3 regions of the Streptomyces sp. NPDC003456 genome follow, and region 3 is predicted to be linked to each of the others. Evidence: riboswitches for the same ligand, from Rfam matches in the RefSeq annotation. Region 3 holds a riboswitch; each other region holds the start of a gene.

Region 1 (6,501 bases), on a different contig from region 3:
CCCCCAGGAGACACCCATGTCCTCCCGTACACGCCCCCTGATCGCGGTCGCCGTCCTCGTGCCGGTCCTCGCCGCCCTGGCCCTGTGGGCCTTCGCCTGGCCGGCCGCCCGTATCGCCCCCCGCGACCTGCCGCTGGGCGTCGCCGGCCCGACCGTCGCGGCGGCCCAGGTCGAGCGGCAGCTGGAGCAGCACGAGGGCGCCTTCGAGATCCACCGCTACGCCGACGGGGCCGCCGCCCGGGACGCCATAGAGGACCGCAGCGTCTACGGCGCGGTCGTGGTGACGCCCCAGGGGCCCGAACTGCTCACGGCGTCCGCGGCCGGGCCGGCCGTCGCCCAGTTCCTGGAGCAGGCCGTGGCCCAGCGGGCCTCCGCCGAGGGCACCCGGGTGAAGGTGGTCGACGTCGTGCCCACTCCGGCGAGCGATCCCCGCGGCGCGGTGCTGAACGCCGCCGTGCTCCCCCTCGCCCTGGCCGGTATCGCGGCCGGTGCGGTGGTGACCCTGCTGGGGCTGCGCGGCATGCGTGCCGTGACGGCACTGCTGGTGGCGTCCGCACTGGTGGGCGCGGTCGGGGCGGTGATCGCGCACAGCTGGCTCGGGGCCCTCGCGGGCGACTGGTGGGTGGAGGCTTCGGTGCTCGGCCTGTCCACCCTGGCCGTGGGCGCGGCCGTCGCGGGGCTCGCCGCCCTGGTCGGCCCGGCCGGCACGGGCATCGGGGCAGCCCTGGTGATGCTGATCGGCAACCCCTTCTCCGGCGCCACGACGGCCCCGCAGATGCTCCCGGAGCCGGCCGGGGCGATCGGCCAGTGGATGCCGCCCGGTGCGGGGACCTCGCTGCTGCGCTCGGTGGCCTTCTTCGACGGCTCCGCCGCGACCGGACCGGCGCTCACCCTGACGTGGTGGGCGGCGCTGGGGCTCGGGGCCGTACTGCTCGGCAACGCGCTGCGGGCCCGGAGGAAGGACAGCGCCCCCACCGGCGGCTCCCGGGACCTCGCGACGGTCGGCTGACCGCGGCCGCCGCCCCGGGCGACGGCACCCGAACGACCGTGCACCCCCGCTGTAGCGGACGGGGGTGCACGGTTCTCTGCTGTCGGGGCGCACGCCGACCGCTCGCCCCGCCACACCGGTTCCGGACTCCCCCGGCTCTCCCCGCGCTCCGAGCGGAGGCGGAGTTGACCGGCCGTTACCTCGAGGTCGCCGACGACCCGTCGGACCGATCAACCCGGCGCAGCGCGGCGGCACCTGCCGCGGACCGCACGCGGCCCGGATGCCGGTGGCCGAGGCGGCCGCACTGCGCGACACGCTCACTCCGATGCACCAAAGGCCCGAGGCGGAATTGAACGCCGCGACGCCGGCGCGGGCTCCGGGCGTGCTGGCCGGCGAAGCGCGCACGGCCCGCGTCACCCTTCCGCCGCAGTCGGCCAGTTGAGGCGGGTGGGCATCCCGTGGAGCCCCGGTCGCCGGAGCGTCCGGCTCCGAGTTGAAACCGACCAAACGACGTACCCCTGTTAGGAGTAGACGCGCCTGCGGATTTCGGGTGGCCGAACTTGCGCAGCGGACCTGGCCGGTGGGCGGAATCGGACATTCCCTTGCTGGTCGGACCGTCCACGGAGGGGTGGACACCGGCTCGAACACACACGTGTCCACCCGAACGGGTGAGTGGTGAGTAACAACACAAATCCTCGGTTCCGTTGGGATTTCCGGACAGCGATGAGTCAAGATCCCTGACTGACGACAAGCCCCCGCCGCAGCGGCGGGGCGATCCGGGCGGACGCCGAGTCCTGCCGCCGCCCGGATGACCGGTCGACAGGAGTGGATCGGCAGGAGTGGAGGACCCGAGCACGACGGGTCGCCGGGACGGTCACGCCATGACCGGGTCCGAGCAGCCCTTGGGGTGAAGCCGCGTCAGCGGCCGGGCAACTTCGCCAGCCCGAATCCGACAGGTCATCCTTCACAGGCGGCTGACGAAGGGTTGCGCATGACTGCGCTCAATCGTGTCCCGTCGCTCATGGCCCGTGCCGGTACGGCCTCGGCTCTCACCATCGCCGCCGTCGGCGGCTCGATAGTGGCGCCCGGCTTCTCGTCCGAGGCCGCGGCAGCCACCCCGGCGACCAAGGCACTCCAGATCGCGGCCTCGAAGAAGGGATCGCCGTACAAGTACGGGGCCACCGGTCCGCACCGGTTCGACTGCTCCGGGCTGACGCTGTACTCGTTCAAGAAGGCGGGCAAGAAGCTCCCGCGCACGGCCGCCCAGCAGTACAACAAGACGCGCCACATCTCCGCCAAGAGCCGCAAGGCCGGGGACCTGGTGTTCTTCCACTCGGGCAAGAACGTGTACCACGTCGGTATCTACGCGGGTAAGAACAAGCTCTGGCACTCCCCGAAGACCGGGGACGTGGTGCGACTGCAGAAGATCTGGACCAAGAGCGTCTGGTACGGGCGCGTGAAGTGATCCCTCCGGCGTGCGGCGGCGTCCTGACGCGCCGCCGCACGCCGGGGCGTGAAGCGGGCCCGGATGGTTACCCGTGCGGGTATGGCCGAGCACCGCCCCTGCACCGCTCGCAACGAGACACCGCTGCAACGAGCGGACAGGAACTTCGTCGAGCTGCTCCAGGAGCTGCGCGTCACCCAGACGGGCGTGCAGATCCTGTTCGCCTTCCTGCTGTCCCTGGCCTTCACCGCACGCTTCGCCGACCTCGACGGGGTCCAGCGCGTCACCTACGTCGTCACGCTGCTGCTGGCGGTCCTGGCCGCGGCACTCTTCACGGCGCCGGCGGCCCTGCACCGCTCGCTGTTCCGGCAGGGCGCCAAGCCGCGCATCGTGCAGGTCTCCTCGCGCCTGGCGACCGTCGGCCTGGCCGTGCTGGTGTTCGCCTTCAGCGGCTCGGTGCTTCTGGTGGTGGACGTGACGACCGGCCGCTGGGGCGGCGTCGGGGCGGGCGCGGCCACGTTCCTGGTCTGCGCCGGCCTGTGGGGGCTGCTGCCGCGGCTGGTGCGGCGCTCGGGACTGCGGGCGGAGGCCCGCGCCCCCGCTCCCCGCGAGGACGCCGGGGATCCGCCCCGGCCCGCCCCCGCCGTCCCCGGGCCCGGGCGGCGCACGGTGGCGCAGCCGACGCGGCGCATCGGGCCGCAACGCCGGGAGGCCCCGGTCAGGCGCCGCTGAGCGGCCGGGCTGGCGTGCCGAGGGAGAGCGGAGGGGTTCAGGGGGCCAGAGAGCGGCACGGGACGCAAGGGACGGTTCCGGAGCCTCAGCAGGGAGGTACAGGGGCCGGGGTCGGGAGAGGGCAGTCGGGGGACGTCGGAGACGGGGCAGGTCCGGACCTGGAGAGACCGGCCGGAGCCGGGGAAGGATCGGACCGGACGAGGCCGGGTTCCGGGGTGGTCGGGACCGGGCAACGCCGGAACCGGCGTCCTACTGTTCCTGCGGGCCTGCGGACGGTACCGACTGGGCCGGGATGACCCAGGGCAGCTCGATCGAGATGGTCTTGCCGCCCTCACGGGTCGGGCGGATGCGGAGCTTGCCGCCGCACTCCGCGGTCAGCCACCGGATGATGACCAGGCCGCGGCCGTTGTCCTGCTGGACGGCGGCGGGCAGCCGTCTGGGGAAGCGCGGGTGGCTGTCGGTGACGCCGATGGTCAGCTGCTCGTCCCGGTCGAGCTCGACGTCCACCGTGAAGGTGGGCGACTGGCCGAAGGTGTGCTGGACGGCGTTGGTGGCCAGTTCGGAGATGATCAGCCGGACCGTGTCGGACACGTCCGTGTCCGCCGGCAGGCCCCACTCCGCCAGCGTGTCCACCACGTAGGCGCGCGCCGCGGAGACCGAGGCGGGATCGCTCGGCAGAGTGACGGATGCTTCCAGATGGTCTGCCATGGCGACGTCGTCCCTTTCCCACGGGACCGCAGCCCGACACAACGCGGATGGTTCGAGTACGGTCCCGGACTGGTGCTTCGTCGCCAGGGTGCCACCACAACACCCCCGTAGGACGGCGATCCACCAAGATATGCATATATCTGTCGCTCAAAGCGGTGAACTCTGCGACGGGAGACCGGATGCGGATGGCCCGTAAGGAGTAAGGAGAAGCCCATGCAGCACGGCCCCGCGGTGCGTCGGCGGAAACTGGGCGCCGAACTGCGAGCCCTGCGCGCGTCGGCGGGACTGACCAGCGGTGAGGCGGCCCGGCTGGTGGGCTGGCACCAGTCCAAGGTCAGCCGGATCGAGACCGGCACGAGCGGGGTCAAAGCCGCCGACGTGCGGTTACTCCTCGACGCCTACGGGGTGGCCGACTCCCCACTCCGCGAACTGCTCACGGTGCTGGCCGGCTCCGACGACAGCGGGGGACGGCACCACTGGTGGCACGCCTACCGCGGTGTACTGCCCCCGACCTACCGCGACTTCATCAGCCTGGAGTCCCAGGCCACCGCGATGCGCACGCTGGAGACCACGGTCGTCCCGGGCCTGCTCCAGACGCCCGAGTACGCCCGCGCGGTGACCAGGGCGGCGGTGGGGAACGTGCCGGAGGACCGGCTCGACACCCTCGTGGAGGTGCGCCTCGCCCGGCAGGACGTGCTGCGCGCCGACCCGCCGCTGGAGCTGAGCGCCGTCCTGGACGAGGCGGTGCTGCGGCGGGAGGTGGGCGGCCCCGGGGTCATGGCGCGGCAACGGGAACGGCTGGTGGAAGCGGCGCGGCTGCCCCACGTACGGCTGCGGGTGCTGCCGTTCGCCGCCGGGGCGCATATCGGGGTGACCGGGCCTTTCGTCATCTTGTCATTTTCGAGCACTTCTGATCTGGACGTGGTTGTTCTCGACCACTTGACGAGTAGCCTCTACCTCGAACGGAAAGAAGACCTCAGGGCCTACACGGAGGCCTTCAACTCCCTTCTGATCCACGCCCTTTCGCCCGAGGATTCGTTGGATTTCATCGCCGGGACAGTCACCGGCGCGTAAGGAGGCACCATGCGTGCACTGCCTCGTCATGTCCCCTCGAGTCGCGACCTGCACGGTGTGCGGTGGCTGCGCAGCAGTCACAGCACCGGCGCGAACAACTGCGTCGAGACCGCGTGTCCGGACACCCCGCCCTGGGCCGGACTGCTCGCCGTGCGCGACTCCAAGGCCCCGGACGGGCCCGCGCTGCTCTTCTCACCGCAGAGCTGGGCGGGATTCACCGCCGCCCTGGACCGTCTTGTGAAACCCCTCTGATCCGTCCCATCAGTCGAAGCAGTCGGATTCAGTCCGTCCTCGTGCGGCGCACGGCCGTGTCACGCCGACTCATGGCCGCGTCCCGCCGATCAGTCGTACAGCGCGTTCGATCTGTTCACCGGTCAAGTCCGCGCGGGCGGTCAGCCTGAGCCGGGAGATGCCGTCGGGCACGGAGGGAGGACGGAAGCAGCCCACGGCCAGGCCCGCCGCGCGGCACGCGGCCGCCCAGCGCACCGCGTCCTCGGCCGAGGGCGCCCGCACCGAGACCACCGCGGCGTCCGGACGCACCGCGTGCAGACCCGCGGCAGTCAGGCGTGCGTGCAGTTCGCCCGCCACCGCGCGGGCCCGCGCGGCCCGCTCCGGCTCGCGGCGCAGCAGCCGCAGCGCCGAGAGCGCCGCGCCGGCCGCCGCGGGGGCGAGTCCCGTGTCGAAGATGAACGTCCGCGCCGCGTTGACCAGATGGTCGACGACCCGTGCGGGGCCGAGGACGGCGCCGCCCTGGCTGCCGAGCGACTTGGACAGGGTGACCGTCGTGACGACGTCGTCGGCGCCCGCGAGCCGCGCCGCGTGCGGCGCGCCCCTGCCGCCCTCCCCCAGGACGCCCAGGCCGTGGGCGTCGTCGACGACGAGTCCGGCGCCGTGCTCCCGGCAGGCGCGGGCCAGCTCCGTGAGCGGGGCGGCGTCGCCGTCGACCGAGAAGACGGTGTCGGACACGGCGATCGCGGGGCCGTCGTGGGTCATGAGTGCCTTGCGCACCGCGTCCGGATCGCCGTGGGCGGCGACCTGGGTGGTGCCGCGGGCCAGCCGGCAGCCGTCGATCAGGGAGGCGTGGTTGCCGGCGTCGGAGACGATCAGGGAGCCGTGCGGGGCGAGCGCGGTGACGGCGGCGAGGTTGGCGGCGTAGCCGGAGGAGAAGACCAGGGCCGCCTCGGCACCGCAGAAGTCGGCCAGTTCGCGTTCCAGCTCGGTGTGCAGTTCGGTGGTGCCGGTGACGAGCCGGGAGCCGGTGGCGCCGCCGCCCCAGGTGCGGGCGGCCCGGGCCGCGCCCTCGACCACCTCGGGGTGGTGGGCCAGCCCGAGGTAGTCGTTGCTCGCCAGATCCAGCAGGGGCGAGTCGGCCGGACGGGGGCGCAGCGTCCGGACGAGTCCGGCGCTGCGGCGCCGCTCCGCCTGCTCGTCGAGCCAGCCGAACGCCATGGGTGGTCCTCCGGGGAATTTGTAGGCAGTGCACAGACACTAGCCGGACGACCAGCGGGTCACTGTGTGGCAATACCCACACGTCGAACCCGATTGCTTGTGTGAA
Region 2 (6,501 bases), on a different contig from region 3:
GGAGGGGTTCCTGGTCGGACTGGGCCTGGCCGTCCTCCCGGTCCCCCTGCTGCTCGCGTCGTTCCGCTGGCTGGACCGGGTGGAACCCGGCCCCTGGCGCAACCTGCTGTTCTGCTTCGCCTGGGGCGCGTGCGCGGCGGCGCTGATCGCGATCGTCGCCAACAGCTTCGCGACCAGATGGATAGCGACGGCGACCGCGGACCCGTCCCGCGCGGACACGCTCGGCGCGACGGTGATAGCGCCGGTGGTCGAGGAGTCCGCCAAGGCGGCCGCCGTCCTGCTGGTCTTCCTGTTCCGGCGGCGCGACTTCACCGGGATCATCGACGGCGTCGTCATCGCCGGCGTCACGGCGACCGGCTTCGCGTTCACCGAGAACATCCTCTACCTGGGCACCGCCTTCGGCACGGACCGCTTGACCGGCGGCACGGGCATCGCGTCCGTGACGGCGGCGACGTTCTTCGTGCGCATCGTCATGTCGCCGTTCGCCCACCCGCTGTTCACCGTCCTCACGGGCATCGGCTTCGGTGTCGCCGCCCTGCGCGGGGACGCGGGCCGGGTCCGCCGGGTGGTGTTCCCGCTCGCCGGGCTGCTGCTGGCGATGGGCATGCACGCGCTGTGGAACGGCTCCTCGTCGCTGGGCGAGTACGGCTTCTTCGCCGTGTACGCGGCGTTCATGGTGCCGATCTTCGGCCTGCTGACGTGGCTGGTGATATGGACCCGGCAGCGGGAGCTGCGGACCGTGCGGGAGGAGCTGCCCGCCTACGCGGTGGCCGGCTGGCTGGACCCGGCGGAGCCCTACGCGCTGGGCTCCATGCGGGCCCGGCGGATCGCCCGCGCCCGGGCCCGGCGCCACGCGGGCCGGGACGCGGCGCGGGAGGTGGCCCGGTACGAGGCGTACGCGACGTCCCTCGCGTTCCTGCGGCACCGGGCACGCCGCGGCCGGGCCGGCGCCGGCTTCACGGTGCGCGAGCGGGAGCTGCTCGGCGAGCTGTGGCGGCGCCGGGAGGCGGCCCGCCCGGCCCTGGTCCACGCGGCCCGGGTCACGTCCCCGCCGCCCCCGGTGATGTTCCCGCCCTGGCCGGCGCACGGGGTGCACGGTGCGTACGGGCAGGTGCCCGGGCCGGCTCCGTACCCGGCGTACAACCCCTACCGCTCCTGAGCCGCCGCTCCCCCCGCTCCCGTCAGGCCGACGCCTCGTCGAGCCGGGCGGTCTCCTCGTCCGTCAGGGTCAGCCCACCCACTCCGACCAGCGCCGGCAGCTGCTCCACCGTCCGAGCGGAGGCGATCGGGGCGACCACGGTCGGGCGGGAGGCCAGCCAGGCCAGGGCCACCGTCGCCACCGGCACCCCGTGCGCCGCGGCGATCCCGTCGAGCGCGTCGAGCACCCGGCGTCCCTGCTCGGTCTCCAGATGCCTGGCCGCGCCCCCGGCCCGCGCGCTCTCGACGGTCGTGCCGGGCCGGTACTTGCCGGTGAGGAAGCCGGACGCGAGCGCGTAGTACGGCACGGCCGCCAGGCCGCTGCGCTGGGCGAGGTCCTGCAGCTCGCCCTCGTAGGTGTCGCGGGAGACCAGGTTGTAGTGGGGCTGGAGGGCCACGTACCGGGCCAGGCCCTCGCGGTCGGAGAACTCCAGGGACTCCCGCAGCCGCTCCGCGGAGATGTTGGAGGCGGCGATGTACCGCACCTTGCCGGCCTTCACGAGGTCGTCGAGGGCGCCGATGATCTCCTCGACGGGCACCTCGGGCCGGTCGTAGTGGGTGTAGTAGAGGTCGATGTGGTCGGTGCGCAGCCGCCGCAGGGAGGCGTCGGCCGCGGCCTTGATGGTGGCGGCGGACAGCCCCTGGAAGTCGGGGTGCTGGCCGGCCTTGGTGGCGACGACCACCTCGGAGCGGTTGCCGCGTGCCTGGAGCCAGGCGCCGAGGATGCTCTCGGACTCGCCGCCCCGGTTGCCCTCGGCCCACGCCGAGTAGACGTCGGCGGTGTCGACGAAGTTGCCGCCGGCCGCCGTGTAGGCGTCGAGGACGGCGAAGGACTGGTCCTCGTCGGCGGTCCAGCCGAAGACGTTGCCGCCGAGGGCGAGCGGGAAGACCTCGAGGTCGGAGGAGCCGAGCTTGCGCAGAGACGTCGTGGCAGTCATGCCCTGCGTCAACGACCGTGCGGAACAGCCCATTCCGGCCGCGGCGCAAAGGTCGGGCAAACCGGCGCCGGAAGAACCGGCAGCCCTGGCGTCGGGGGGTCGTCGTCAGGGCTGCCGGTGCTTCGCGGGCGCGGTGCGTCTACGGGTTCAGTCCCTTGCCCCGCAGCCACGCCATGGGGTCGATGCCGCTCGCGGAGCCGGCGGAGTGGACTTCGAGGTGGAGGTGGGCGCCGGTGACGTTGCCGGTGGCGCCGACACGGCCGATGACGTCGCCGGTGCTGACCTTCTGGCCGACGCTCACGCCGATGGACGACTGGTGCGCGTACCAGATCTCGGTGCCGTCATCGAGGGTGAGGACGGTCTTGTAGCCGTACGAGCCGTTCCAGCCCGCCTCGGTGATGGTGCCGCTGTGGACCGCCTTGATCGGCGTGCCCGTGGGGGCGGCGAAGTCGAGGCCGGTGTGGTAGCCGGAGGACCAGTACGCGCCGGCCTGACCGAAGGAGGAGGTGATCGTGTACGAGGAGGTCGGCAGCGTGTACTGCTTGGCGAGGGCGGCGAGGCGCTCGGCCTCGGCCTTCTTCTCGGCCTCCTCCTCCGCCTTCCTCTTCGCCTCGGCGGCCTTGGCCTCGGCTTCCTTCTCCGCCTTGGCGACGGCCTCCTTGGCCGCCTTCTCGGCGGCGGCCGCGGCGTCCTCGGCGGCCTTGGTGTCGATCTGGTCCTGCTGGTGCTCGACCTGGGCCATGATCCGGGCGCGCAGAGCCTCACCGGCGCCGTCGGCGCCCTGCTCGGTCTCGGCCACGGTCGTGGTGCCCAGGCTGCTGAGCGGAGTGGCGGAACCTTCGGGGGTGTCGTCGTCCGAAAGGAGGGAACCCACCGAGGGAAGGTCCGGGACGGAGATCGACACCGGCGGCTTGCCGGTCTGGGCGCTGGCCATGCCACCCGCGCCGACGGCGGCTATGACACCGACGCCGAGGACGGTGGAGCTGCGGGCGAGCCCTCCGCCGCGCTGCTTGGAGACGCGGTGCCGGCCACGGACGGGGCGAACGGACTCCGCGGTGGGGTTCCACTCCTGGAACGGGCCCTCGTCGGTGCGCTGACGGCCGAAGCCGAAGGTCTCGGGGTCGCGCTGGTCCGCCGCGAACGGGGCCGTGGGGGCAGGCCGGTTGGACGCCACGTGGGCGTGCTCCTTTCCTTCCTTCTCGCCTACCGGGTTAGCTGACGGGTTCGGAGCAGGAAGGTCTCCTACGCGCGTATACCAGCCGTGCTGCCACGGCGGCATCCGCCCGATTCACCCCAAGTGGTGGTTCCCCGGTTCCCTTGCGGGATTCGGCGCGTGCGCACGGAGCCGCCTTCTGTGACGGCTGGGACGACCGCGCTGCGTTATCGAACGTTAATGGATGGCGCGGTGCGTATTCCAGCGCTTCAGCTTGATCATTAACCTTTTTCGCGCGGACCAACCTGCCATGACCGGGGTGAATCGGGCGAGTTGACCGCCCCTCCGGCGACACAGGGGACTTGACGGTGTGTCAGTTGTTATGCGCAGCGGGGCGGTTCACTCACGGTGCGTGATGGCCGGTCAGGGGCCGGAGGGGGAAATACACCGAGGGCCGGAACCCTTGTCGGATTCCGGCCCTCGGCCTTCAGTAGCGGGGACAGGATTTGAACCTGCGACCTCTGGGTTATGAGCCCAGCGAGCTACCGAGCTGCTCCACCCCGCGTCGTTGTGTTCACCAGTGTACGCCATCCGCGGGACCCTCCGCGCACACCCCGGCCCGAGGCCGTCGCCGCCCCGCGCCGGTACGGTCCCGGCGGCGGCCGGGACGGCGGGGCGGCGGGGACCGCTGTCAGCTCAGCAGGTGCCGGTTCGGGGCCTTGGCCCGCTCCTCGTACTCGGGCAGGACGACGACCCGCGCTCCCCCGGCGGCCAGGACGCCGCTGCCGTCGGCCCCGGCGACGAAGGTGTCCGGCTCGCGCCAGGCCGTGACGACCCGCCGCACACCCGCGTCCAGGATCAGCCGGGCGCAGGGCGCCGGCCGCGAGGCGCGGCGGGCGCAGGGTTCGAGGCTGCTGTAGACGGTCGCACCGGCGAGCCTCGGGTCGGCCGGGTCGAGCTTGGCCAGGGCCGCCTCCTCGGCGTGCAGGACCGGGTCGCCGCCCTCGCGGGAGTGGCCGCGGGCCAGCTCGGTGCCGTCCGCCGCGACCACGACGGCCCCGACGCTGAACGCCGTGTCCGAGGGCGGGCACCGCTGTGCCAGTTCGCAGGCGGCGGCCAGCCAGTGGTGGTCGGCGGCGACCGGGAGCGGTCCGGTGCCGGGGGCGGTCGGCTCGTAGCGCATGAGGACGACGTCCTCGATCCGGCGGGTCTCCAGCAGCCGCAGGCGGCCGGAGGGGTAACCGCCCGGGCCGAACAGGCGGGGCGCGGCGGGGTGGCCGACGAAGAGCGGGGCGAGGACCAGCTGGAGCTCGTCGGCGAGCCCTTGGGTGAGCAGCTGGGTGTGGATCAGGCCGCCGCCCTCGACCATGAGCCGCCGCACGCCGCGTACGTCGTGCAGGTGGGTGAGGAGCCGGCGCCAGTCGAGCGCGGTGCCCAGGGGGATGACGTCGGTGGCCAGGCCGAGGGCCCGGGCGCGCTCGGCGCCCTCGTCGGTGGTGTAGAGGACCTTCTCGCCGCCGGTGTGCCAGAAGTTGGCGTCCGGGTCCAGGTCACCGGTGCCGCTGACGGTGACCTTGAGGGGGTACGCGGGCCGGCCGGCGGCGGTGCGGGCGGCGCGGCGCTCCGGGGAGTTCACCAGGAGGCGCGGGTTGTCGGCCCGGATCGTGCCGGCGCCCACCAGGATCGCGTCGACCGACGCGCGCACCTCGTCGACCCGGTCGAAGTCGGCCGGGCTCGACAGGAGCAGGCGTTCGGGTCCGGTGTCGTCCAGGAAGCCGTCGAGGGAGACGGCGGCGGACAGCAGGACGTACGGGTGAGGCATCGACGCTCCGCGGCTGGTCGGGAGGGGCAGGACGGGACGGGACCCGAGGGCGGGGGACCACCGGACGGCTCCGGCGGACCCGGCGAGCCCGGTGGACCCGTCGGACCCGTCGAGCCCGGGGGACCCATTGGACATGGTGACCCGGCGGACCCGGCGGCCCATTGGCCCGGGGGACCCGCCACAGGCCGCCCGGCAGGCCCGCGAACCCCTCGGGCAGGCCCGGCGAGCTTGGTTCAAGTTTGAAACAAAACTACACTGGCGGCATGACGACTCGCTGGCTCACCCCCGAGGAGCAGCGCGCCTGGCGCGCCTACATCGCCGCCTCGCTGCTCCTGGAGGACGCGATCGACCGGCAGCTCCAGCAGGACGCCGGCATGCCGCACCTGTACTACTCCATCCTCTCGGTCCTGTCCGAGTCGCCGGAGCGCCGGCTGCGCATGACCGATCTCGCCGAGCGGCTGAAGATCACCCGCAGCCGGCTGACGTACGCGGTCACGCGGCTGGAGAAGGACGGCATGCTGCGGCGTGAGGCCTGCGCGGACGACAAGCGGGGCAGTGTCGCGGCCCTGACCGACCAGGGCTTCGCCGTGCTGGAGCGGTCCGCGCCCGGACACGTCGAGACGGTGCGCAGCTTCCTGTTCGACCGGCTGAGCGAGGAGCAGGTCGGGCACCTGGAGGAGATCTCGACGGCGATCGCGCGCGGCCTGCAGGAGGACGGGGCGCGGCCGGCGGCGGACGACGTGCCGTGGCGGCGGAGGTCGTCCTCGACCTGTTCGTGAGGCACGTCACACCCTCACCGAGTCTGATTGCTTCAAGTTTCAAGCACGAGTAGGGTTCCCGGCGTGATCTGCTTCAAATCTGAAGCAGTACGGCTGTGCAGCCGAACAGGAACGGAATCCGGAGGCCCCGCATGCCCGACACCGCCGCAGCCCTCGCCACCCCGCGCTCGCGCGTCCGGGTCCCGCTGCGCTTCCATGACGGCTACGCGGTCGACGCGGAGGCCGTCACCTTCCACGGGCTGGCCGACGGCCGGGAGCACGTGGCGCTCGTCCTCGGCGAGCCGGGCACCGTCCCGCTGGTACGGCTGCACTCCGAGTGCCTGACCGGGGACGTGTTCGGCTCGGCCCGCTGCGACTGCGGTCCGCAGCTGCGCGAGGCGGTCGAGCGCATCGCCGAACGCGGCGGCGTGCTCCTGTACCTCCGCCAGGAGGGCCGCGGCATCGGCCTCTACAACAAGCTGGACGCCTACGCCCTGCAGGACGAGGGCCTGGACACCTACGAGGCGAACGCGGCGCTGGGCCTGCCCGAGGACGCCCGCGACTACACGGCGGCGGCCCAGATGCTCCGGGCGCTGGGTATCGGCGAACTAGACCTGCTCTCCAACAACCCCG
Region 3 (6,501 bases):
GCGGCTGCTCCTTCCCGGCCTTCGGGCTCTGCGCACCGGTGCCGTGGTAGACCTCGCCGGACTTGCTGTCGTAGGCCCAGACGTCCTTGCCGTTGTGGATGACGCTGTACTCGGCCGCGTCCTCCAGCAGGGAGAGCTTCTGCCGGTCCGGGCCGTCGGCGGCGACGCGCAACGTGTGCGTGCCGGAGGCGAGTCGGGTGAGCTTGGCGGTCGGGTCGGCGGAGGAGCCGTCGCCGCCGCTCGCGGCTCCGGACAGCAGGCCGGACTCCAGGCCGCCGAGGTCCGGCAGACCCAGGTCGGTGGTGATCTTCACCGTGCCGGACAGCTGCTCGACGTCCGACTCGGCGATCTTCTCGATGAGCTGCTGGGCGGTGATCTCCGGGAGGTCGGGGTCGCCGGAGTCGGCGAGTGCGGGGACCAGGCCGATCGTCGCAGCCGCCACCCCGATCACCGTGACCGGGACGACGTACCGAGCGGCCCTGCGCCGCCGGGAGCCCTGCTCGTCGGCCTCCCCGCCGGTCGTGCTGTCGTCGGATGCGTACGGTGCCATGTGTGCCTTACCTCCGTCGTCGGCGGCGGCTGTCCGTGTCGTGCACGCACTCGTCCCTGAGCCGCCATTCTCACCCGAACAGGTGAGGGTGGTGTCTTCCGTGCTTTCCATCTGACCAAAAAGGCCGACCGGATACGTCAGACCGCGGGCTCAACTCCGCGTACTGCTGGGGTATGACACACGGGGGTTGCTCCTCCCCCGACCCGTAGGGGTCGAGGGAGTCACGGCGGCTAGCCGGCGCGGTGCACCACGGCGTCGCACAGCTCCAGCAGCGCCGTCTTCGCGGCGCAGTCGGGCAGCGGCGCCAGCGCCGAGCGGGCGTCCCGGGCGTAGCGGACGGTGTCCTGGCGGGCCTGCTCCAGCGCCGGGTGGGCGCGCAGGCGCCGCAGCGCCTCGGCGTGCCGGGCGTCGTCGGTGAGGTCGGAGTCGAGCAGTTCGCACAGGGCGACGTCCTCGGCGAGGCCGAGCCGGGCGGCCCGCTCGCGCAGCCGGAGCACCGGCAGGGTGGGGATGCCCTCGCGCAGGTCGGTGCCGGGGGTCTTGCCGGACTCGTGGGAGTCGGAGGCGATGTCCAGGACGTCGTCCGCGAGCTGGAAGGCGACACCGAGCCGCTCGCCGTACTGGGTCAGGACGTGCACGACCCCCTCGTCGGCGCCGGACATCATCGCGCCGAACCGGCACGAGACGGCGACGAGCGAGCCGGTCTTGCCGCCCAGCACGTCGAGGTAGTGCTCGACGGGATCGCGGCCGTCCTGCGGTCCGGCGGTCTCCAGGATCTGGCCGGTCACCAGCCGTTCGAACGCCTCGGCCTGCACCCGCACGGCCTCCGGGCCGAGGTCGGCCAGGATGTGCGAGGCGCGGGCGAAGAGGAAGTCGCCGGTGAGGACCGCGACGGAGTTGCCCCAGCGGGTGTTCGCGCTCGCGACGCCGCGGCGCACGGCGGCCTCGTCCATCACGTCGTCGTGGTACAGCGTGGCGAGGTGGGTCAGCTCCACGACGACGGCCGAGGGCACGATCCCCGGCGCGTACCGGTCGCCGAACTGGGCGGCGAGCATCACGAGCAGCGGCCTGAACCGCTTGCCGCCGGCGCGCACCAAGTGCTGGGCGGCCTCCGTGATGAAGGGCACCTCGCTCTTGGTGGCCTCGAGCAAGCCTTCCTCGACAGCCGTCAGTCCGGCCTGGACATCGGCTTCCAGAGCCTGGTCCCGCACGCTCAGCCCGAACGGCCCGACGTCGGTCACGAGGGGTCTCCTGTCTGCTGGTGTCTGCCGGTGCTTACGCGGATTGTCGATAGGTCGCTGCCCTCACTCGAGTCAGCGTATCCGGTCACGTTTCGATCACCGCCAGCGCCCATGGTTACAGGCCGGGTGGTATCCGATCACGACCGCAATGTTTTCGATCAGGTCATATGAGCAGACATTTATCGCCTTACCCGGAGGTAGTGACCTATGCCTGATTTGCCCTTATGAGTAAGCGAATCGCCGTTTGCGGAATTTGCTCCACCAGGCGTGATCAGTGAGTTGAATCACGCCCACCCTTTCACGGCCCGTGGCAGACCGCCGCTCCTACGCCCTTTCCCGGCACGCGAGTTGAGCCTTGGCCAATGCAAAGGATCAAGCTGCCCCATACCGGTCGACCAAGGTCAACAAGCGTCATATGTGACTCCGGTGCTTGTTCCCGACATGTGCTCTCGCATACGTTCCCGCCCTGTCCGGCGGACGCCGAATCCTGCCACCGCCCGGACACCCATCAACCGACTCACTCACGCAGGGCAGGAGCGGGGGACCCAGGTACGTCGCCGGTCCGCACCGCGGAACGGCTCGGGGTGAAGCCGCGCACGGCACACGGTGCCGCACGCGGCCGGGCACCTCCCGGCCCGAACCCGACAGCTCACCTCGCAGGCGCCGGAGAGGAACATCGCCATGCCCGGACGAGGCAAGCACCGTCGCGCCCGCATGAACCCGATCACCCGTGGTGTCGTCGCAGCCGGCACCGGCGGGGCGGCCCTGACCCTGCCGCTCCTCGGCGCGGCCCACGCCGTCGCCGCCGAGCCGCAGAGCGCGCCCGCCGCGCACGTCCTGCCGCAGGCCGCCCAGCCCGCGAAGTCGCTGACGTACACCGTCGCCAAGGGCGACACGCTCTACCGCATCGCCGACACCCACGACGTCTCCGGCGGCTGGAAGCAGCTGTACAAGGACAACCGCGCGGCCGTCGGCGACAACCCGAAGCTGATCCACCCGGGTCTGAAGCTGAAGGTGAAGGGCGCCGAGGCCACCACCCCCGGGAAGAAGGCGGCCCCGTCGTCGGCGCCCGCCGAGAAGCCCGCCGTGAAGCCGGCCGCCGCGCCCGCGGTGAAGCCCGCCGGCGGTGTCGCCCAGGCCACCCAGGCCTCCGCGAAGACCTACGCGGACAACCTGGACGGCTGGATCCGCGAGGCGCTGGACATCATGGCGCAGAAGGGGATCCCGGGCACCTACGACGGCATCCACCGCAACATCATGCGCGAGTCCTCCGGCAACCCCCTGGCGATCAACAACTGGGACTCGAACGCGGCCAAGGGCACCCCGTCCAAGGGGCTGCTCCAGGTCATCGACCCGACCTTCGCCGCCTACCACGTGGACGGAACCCCCTTCGACCCGTACGACCCGGTCGCCAACATCACGGCGGCCTGCAACTACGCGGCCGACCGCTACGGCTCGATCGACAACGTCAACGGCCCGTACTGAGCCGCCCCGCCCAGCAGTCGCTCGAGGACGACGGCGATGCCGTCGTCCTCGTTCGACAGGGTCACCTCGTCGGCCACCGCCTTCAGCTCGGGGTGGGCGTTGGCCATCGCCACCCCGCGCGCGGCCCAGTCGAACATCGGGATGTCGTTGGGCATGTCACCGAAGGCCAGGGTGTCCTCGGGCCGCAGCCCCAGGTGCTCCGCCGCCAGCGCCAGGCCCGTCGCCTTGGTCACCCCGCACGGCTGCAGCTCCACCGTGCCCGGCCCGGACATCGTGACCGTCGCCAGTGAGCCGACCACCGAACGGGCCGTCGCCGCCAGTTCGTCGTCCGACAGGTAGGGGTGGCGCAGCAGCACCTTGCTGATCGGCGCGCACCACAGGTCGTCGCGCCGCTCGACGCGGACCGCGGGCAGGGTCGGGTGCGGCATGAGGTAGCCCGGCTCGATGAGCGTCAGGCCGTCCACACCGTCCTGGTCGACCGCCGCGTACACCTGGCCCACCTCGGCCTCGATCTTGCCCAGGGCGGTCTCCGCCAGCTCCCGGTCCAGCGTGATGGACCACAGCAGCCGGTCCGCGCCGGCGTCGTACACCTGCGCGCCCTGTCCGCACACCGCGAGCCCCGTGCAGCGCAGGTCGTCCAGGAGGGGCCGCACTCTGGGCGCCGGGCGGCCCGTCACCACGAGGTGCTGGGCGCCGGCGTCCGCCACCCGCGCGAGCACGGCAAGAGACCGGTCGGACAGGGTGTCGTCGCCGCGCAGCAGCGTCCCGTCCAGATCGGTGGCGATGAGTGAATAAGCGAGGGGTGCGGCCATGATCAGAGAATACGGACAGTGCACCCCTTCGTTTCATCGTGCTGCGGACACCGATTGCCCGGTTGAAGGCCTCTGCACCGGTTGGCAACAACATGCTCCGTTACCTACCCGAGGGACCGTCCCGGGCGGTACCTTCCATGTGTCCAGGGGGGACTTGATCGGGGGGTCGGGTTGAGCAGTGGACGCATACGTGTGGCCGGGCCCGGGGAGCTCGGCGAAGAGGAGCGGGAGCACTGGCGTGCGCTGCGCGCCGCCTCCCACGCTCCGCGCAACCCCTTCATGGAACCGGAGTTCACCGAGGCCGTCGGCCTGGTGAGGCCGCGGGCCCGCGTGGCCGTGGTCCACGACGGGGCGCAGCCGGCCGGCTTCCTGCCGTACGAGCGCGGCCCGTTGGGGCAGGGCCGGGCCATCGGGCTCGGCGTCTCCGACGCCCAGGGCGCGATCCTGCGTCCCGGCCTGGCCCTGGAAACGGGCGAACTGCTGCGGGCCTGCTCGCTGTCGAGCTTCGCCTTCGACAACCTGGAGGCGGAGCAGCGGCTGTTCGTCGGGCACGCGGCCGAGGAGCACGCCACGTTCGTCGTCGACGTGGAGAAGGGCTACGAGACCTACGAGTCGGTGCTGCGCGGCCGGTCGCCGAAGTTCCTCAAGACGACCCTGGCCAAGGAGCGCCGGCTGGGACGGCAGGTGGGCGCGCTGCGCTTCGTCTTCGACGAGCGCGACCCGGCCGCGCTGCGCACGCTCATGGAGTGGAAGTCGGCGCAGTACCGCAGGACGGGGCGCCGGGACCGGTTCGCGCAGGAGTGGATCACCCGGCTCGTGGGGCGGCTGGCCCGGACGCGGGCGGCGCAGTGCAGCGGCACACTGTCCGTGCTGTACGCGGGTGAGCGGCCCGTCGCCGCCCACTTCGGACTGCGCTCCGCCTCGGTCCTGGCCTGCTGGTTCCCGGCCTACGACCCGGAGTTCGCGAAGTTCTCGCCGGGTCTGGTGCTGCATCTGCGCATGGCCGAGGCGGCGGCCGCCGAGGGCATCGCCACGCTCGACCTGGGGCGGGGGGCCGCCGAGTACAAGGACGCGCTGAAGACGGGCGAACTGCCCGTGTACGAAGGCGCGGTGCTGCGGCCGGGGGCGGGCGCGGTACTGCACTGGCTGCGCCGCGAGCCGGTACGCCGCGCGCACAGCTTCGTCCGCGCCCGGCCGCCGCTGGCGGCCCTGGCGGCGCGGACCCTGAAGGGCGCGGCCCGGCTGCGCCGTACCTGACACCAGTGGAGGGAGGGCGCATGGCCCGTACGGCACGTGCGCGGCAGGAGATACGGCGGTTCCTGGCCATCGGGGCGGTACAGGTCGCCGAACTGGACCTCGACGGCGAGGAGGCGGTGCTCGTCCCCGGCCCGGGCAGTCCCCCGGTCACGGCCGGGGAGGTGTTCGTGCTGGTGCGCAGAAGGGGCCGGCCGGTGGGCACGCTGCTCGCCCACGTGCCGCGGGGCGCCGACCCGAAGGCCGTGCTGGCGGCCCGGGCGGCGATGGAGTGCCCCGCGGTTCCCGTCACGGAAGGGGGGCGGTCCGGCAAGCCGCCGTTCGCCAGTGTCGTCGTGGCCACGCGGGAACGGGCCGGGCAGCTGGCCCGCGCGCTGGACTCCCTGCTGGCGCAGGACCATCCGCGCTTCGAGATCGTCGTCGTGGACAACGCGCCCGTGACGGACGAGACGCGGGAGCTGGTGGAGCGGAAGTACGCCGAGCGTGTGCGGTACGTCTGCGAGCCCGTTCCGGGGCTCGCAGCCGCGCACAACGCGGGGCTGGCCGCCGTGGCCGGCGAGGTGGTGGCCTTCACCGACGACGACGTGGTCGCCGACCCGCGCTGGCTGCGCGAGCTGACCGCGCCGTTCGCCGCGGACGCCCGGCTGGGCTGCGCCACCGGCCTGATCCTGCCCGCACGGCTCACCACCCCGGCCCAGGTCCTGCTGGAGAGCCACGGCGGCTTCGCGAAGGGCTTCACCCCGAGGACGTACGACCCGGCGAGGCCCCCGGGCGACGAGCCGCTGTTCCCGTTCACGGCGGGGCGGTTCGGCTCCGGCGCCAGCATGGCGTTCCGGACGCGGGTGCTGCGCGAGGTGGGCGGTTTCGATCCGGCCACCGGCGCGGGGACGGCCGCCCGGGGCGGTGACGACCTGTACTGCTTCGTCCGGGTGCTGGCCGAGGGCCACCGGCTGCACTACACGCCGTACGCCCTGGTCTGGCACCACCACCGGGAGACCTGGCGGGACCTGGAGACGCAGGCCTACGGCTACGGGGCGGGGCTCACCGCCTACCTCACGGCGGTGCTGGTGAACCGGCCCGGGCTGCTGCCGGCGTTCCTCGCGCGGCTGCCGCGCGGCCTCGCCCACGCCCGTGCGCTGACCGCCGTACGGGAGGCCCC

The links. Region 3 has a riboswitch for cyclic di-AMP ahead of ACFYWG_RS32365 (transglycosylase SLT domain-containing protein). Riboswitches for the same ligand answer to the same signal wherever they lie in the genome.
Region 1: linked by a shared signal. The riboswitch ahead of ACFYWG_RS06050 (C40 family peptidase) and the one ahead of ACFYWG_RS32365 (transglycosylase SLT domain-containing protein) in region 3 are both predicted to bind cyclic di-AMP.
Region 2: linked by a shared signal. The riboswitch ahead of ACFYWG_RS27280 (M23 family metallopeptidase) and the one ahead of ACFYWG_RS32365 (transglycosylase SLT domain-containing protein) in region 3 are both predicted to bind cyclic di-AMP.

Annotation. Positions count from the first base shown of each region.
Region 1 covers NZ_JBIAOK010000002.1:110,228-116,728, reverse strand. The annotation lists gene ACFYWG_RS06055 (ABC transporter permease) at 17-1,009, shown strand; cyclic di-AMP (ydaO/yuaA leader) riboswitch at 1,764-1,976, shown strand; gene ACFYWG_RS06050 (C40 family peptidase) at 1,980-2,453, shown strand; gene ACFYWG_RS06045 (DUF6328 family protein) at 2,535-3,164, shown strand; gene ACFYWG_RS06040 (ATP-binding protein) at 3,414-3,872, opposite strand; gene ACFYWG_RS06035 (helix-turn-helix domain-containing protein) at 4,086-4,946, shown strand; gene ACFYWG_RS06030 (DUF397 domain-containing protein) at 4,956-5,198, shown strand; gene ACFYWG_RS06025 (8-amino-7-oxononanoate synthase) at 5,268-6,395, opposite strand.
Region 2 covers NZ_JBIAOK010000006.1:632,026-638,526, reverse strand. The annotation lists gene ACFYWG_RS27290 (PrsW family intramembrane metalloprotease) at 1-1,159, shown strand, start outside; gene ACFYWG_RS27285 (aldo/keto reductase) at 1,182-2,135, opposite strand; gene ACFYWG_RS27280 (M23 family metallopeptidase) at 2,275-3,309, opposite strand; cyclic di-AMP (ydaO/yuaA leader) riboswitch at 3,321-3,477, opposite strand; tRNA gene ACFYWG_RS27275 (tRNA-Met) at 3,780-3,853, opposite strand; gene ACFYWG_RS27270 (dihydrofolate reductase family protein) at 3,980-5,110, opposite strand; gene ACFYWG_RS27265 (MarR family winged helix-turn-helix transcriptional regulator) at 5,374-5,889, shown strand; gene ribA (GTP cyclohydrolase II) at 6,021-6,501, shown strand, end outside.
Region 3 covers NZ_JBIAOK010000010.1:12,044-18,544, forward strand. The annotation lists gene ACFYWG_RS32355 (outer membrane lipoprotein carrier protein LolA) at 1-550, opposite strand, end outside; gene ACFYWG_RS32360 (polyprenyl synthetase family protein) at 781-1,791, opposite strand; cyclic di-AMP (ydaO/yuaA leader) riboswitch at 2,300-2,469, shown strand; gene ACFYWG_RS32365 (transglycosylase SLT domain-containing protein) at 2,473-3,276, shown strand; gene ACFYWG_RS32370 (HAD family hydrolase) at 3,240-4,088, opposite strand; gene ACFYWG_RS32375 (GNAT family N-acetyltransferase) at 4,275-5,345, shown strand; gene ACFYWG_RS32380 (glycosyltransferase) at 5,366-6,501, shown strand, end outside.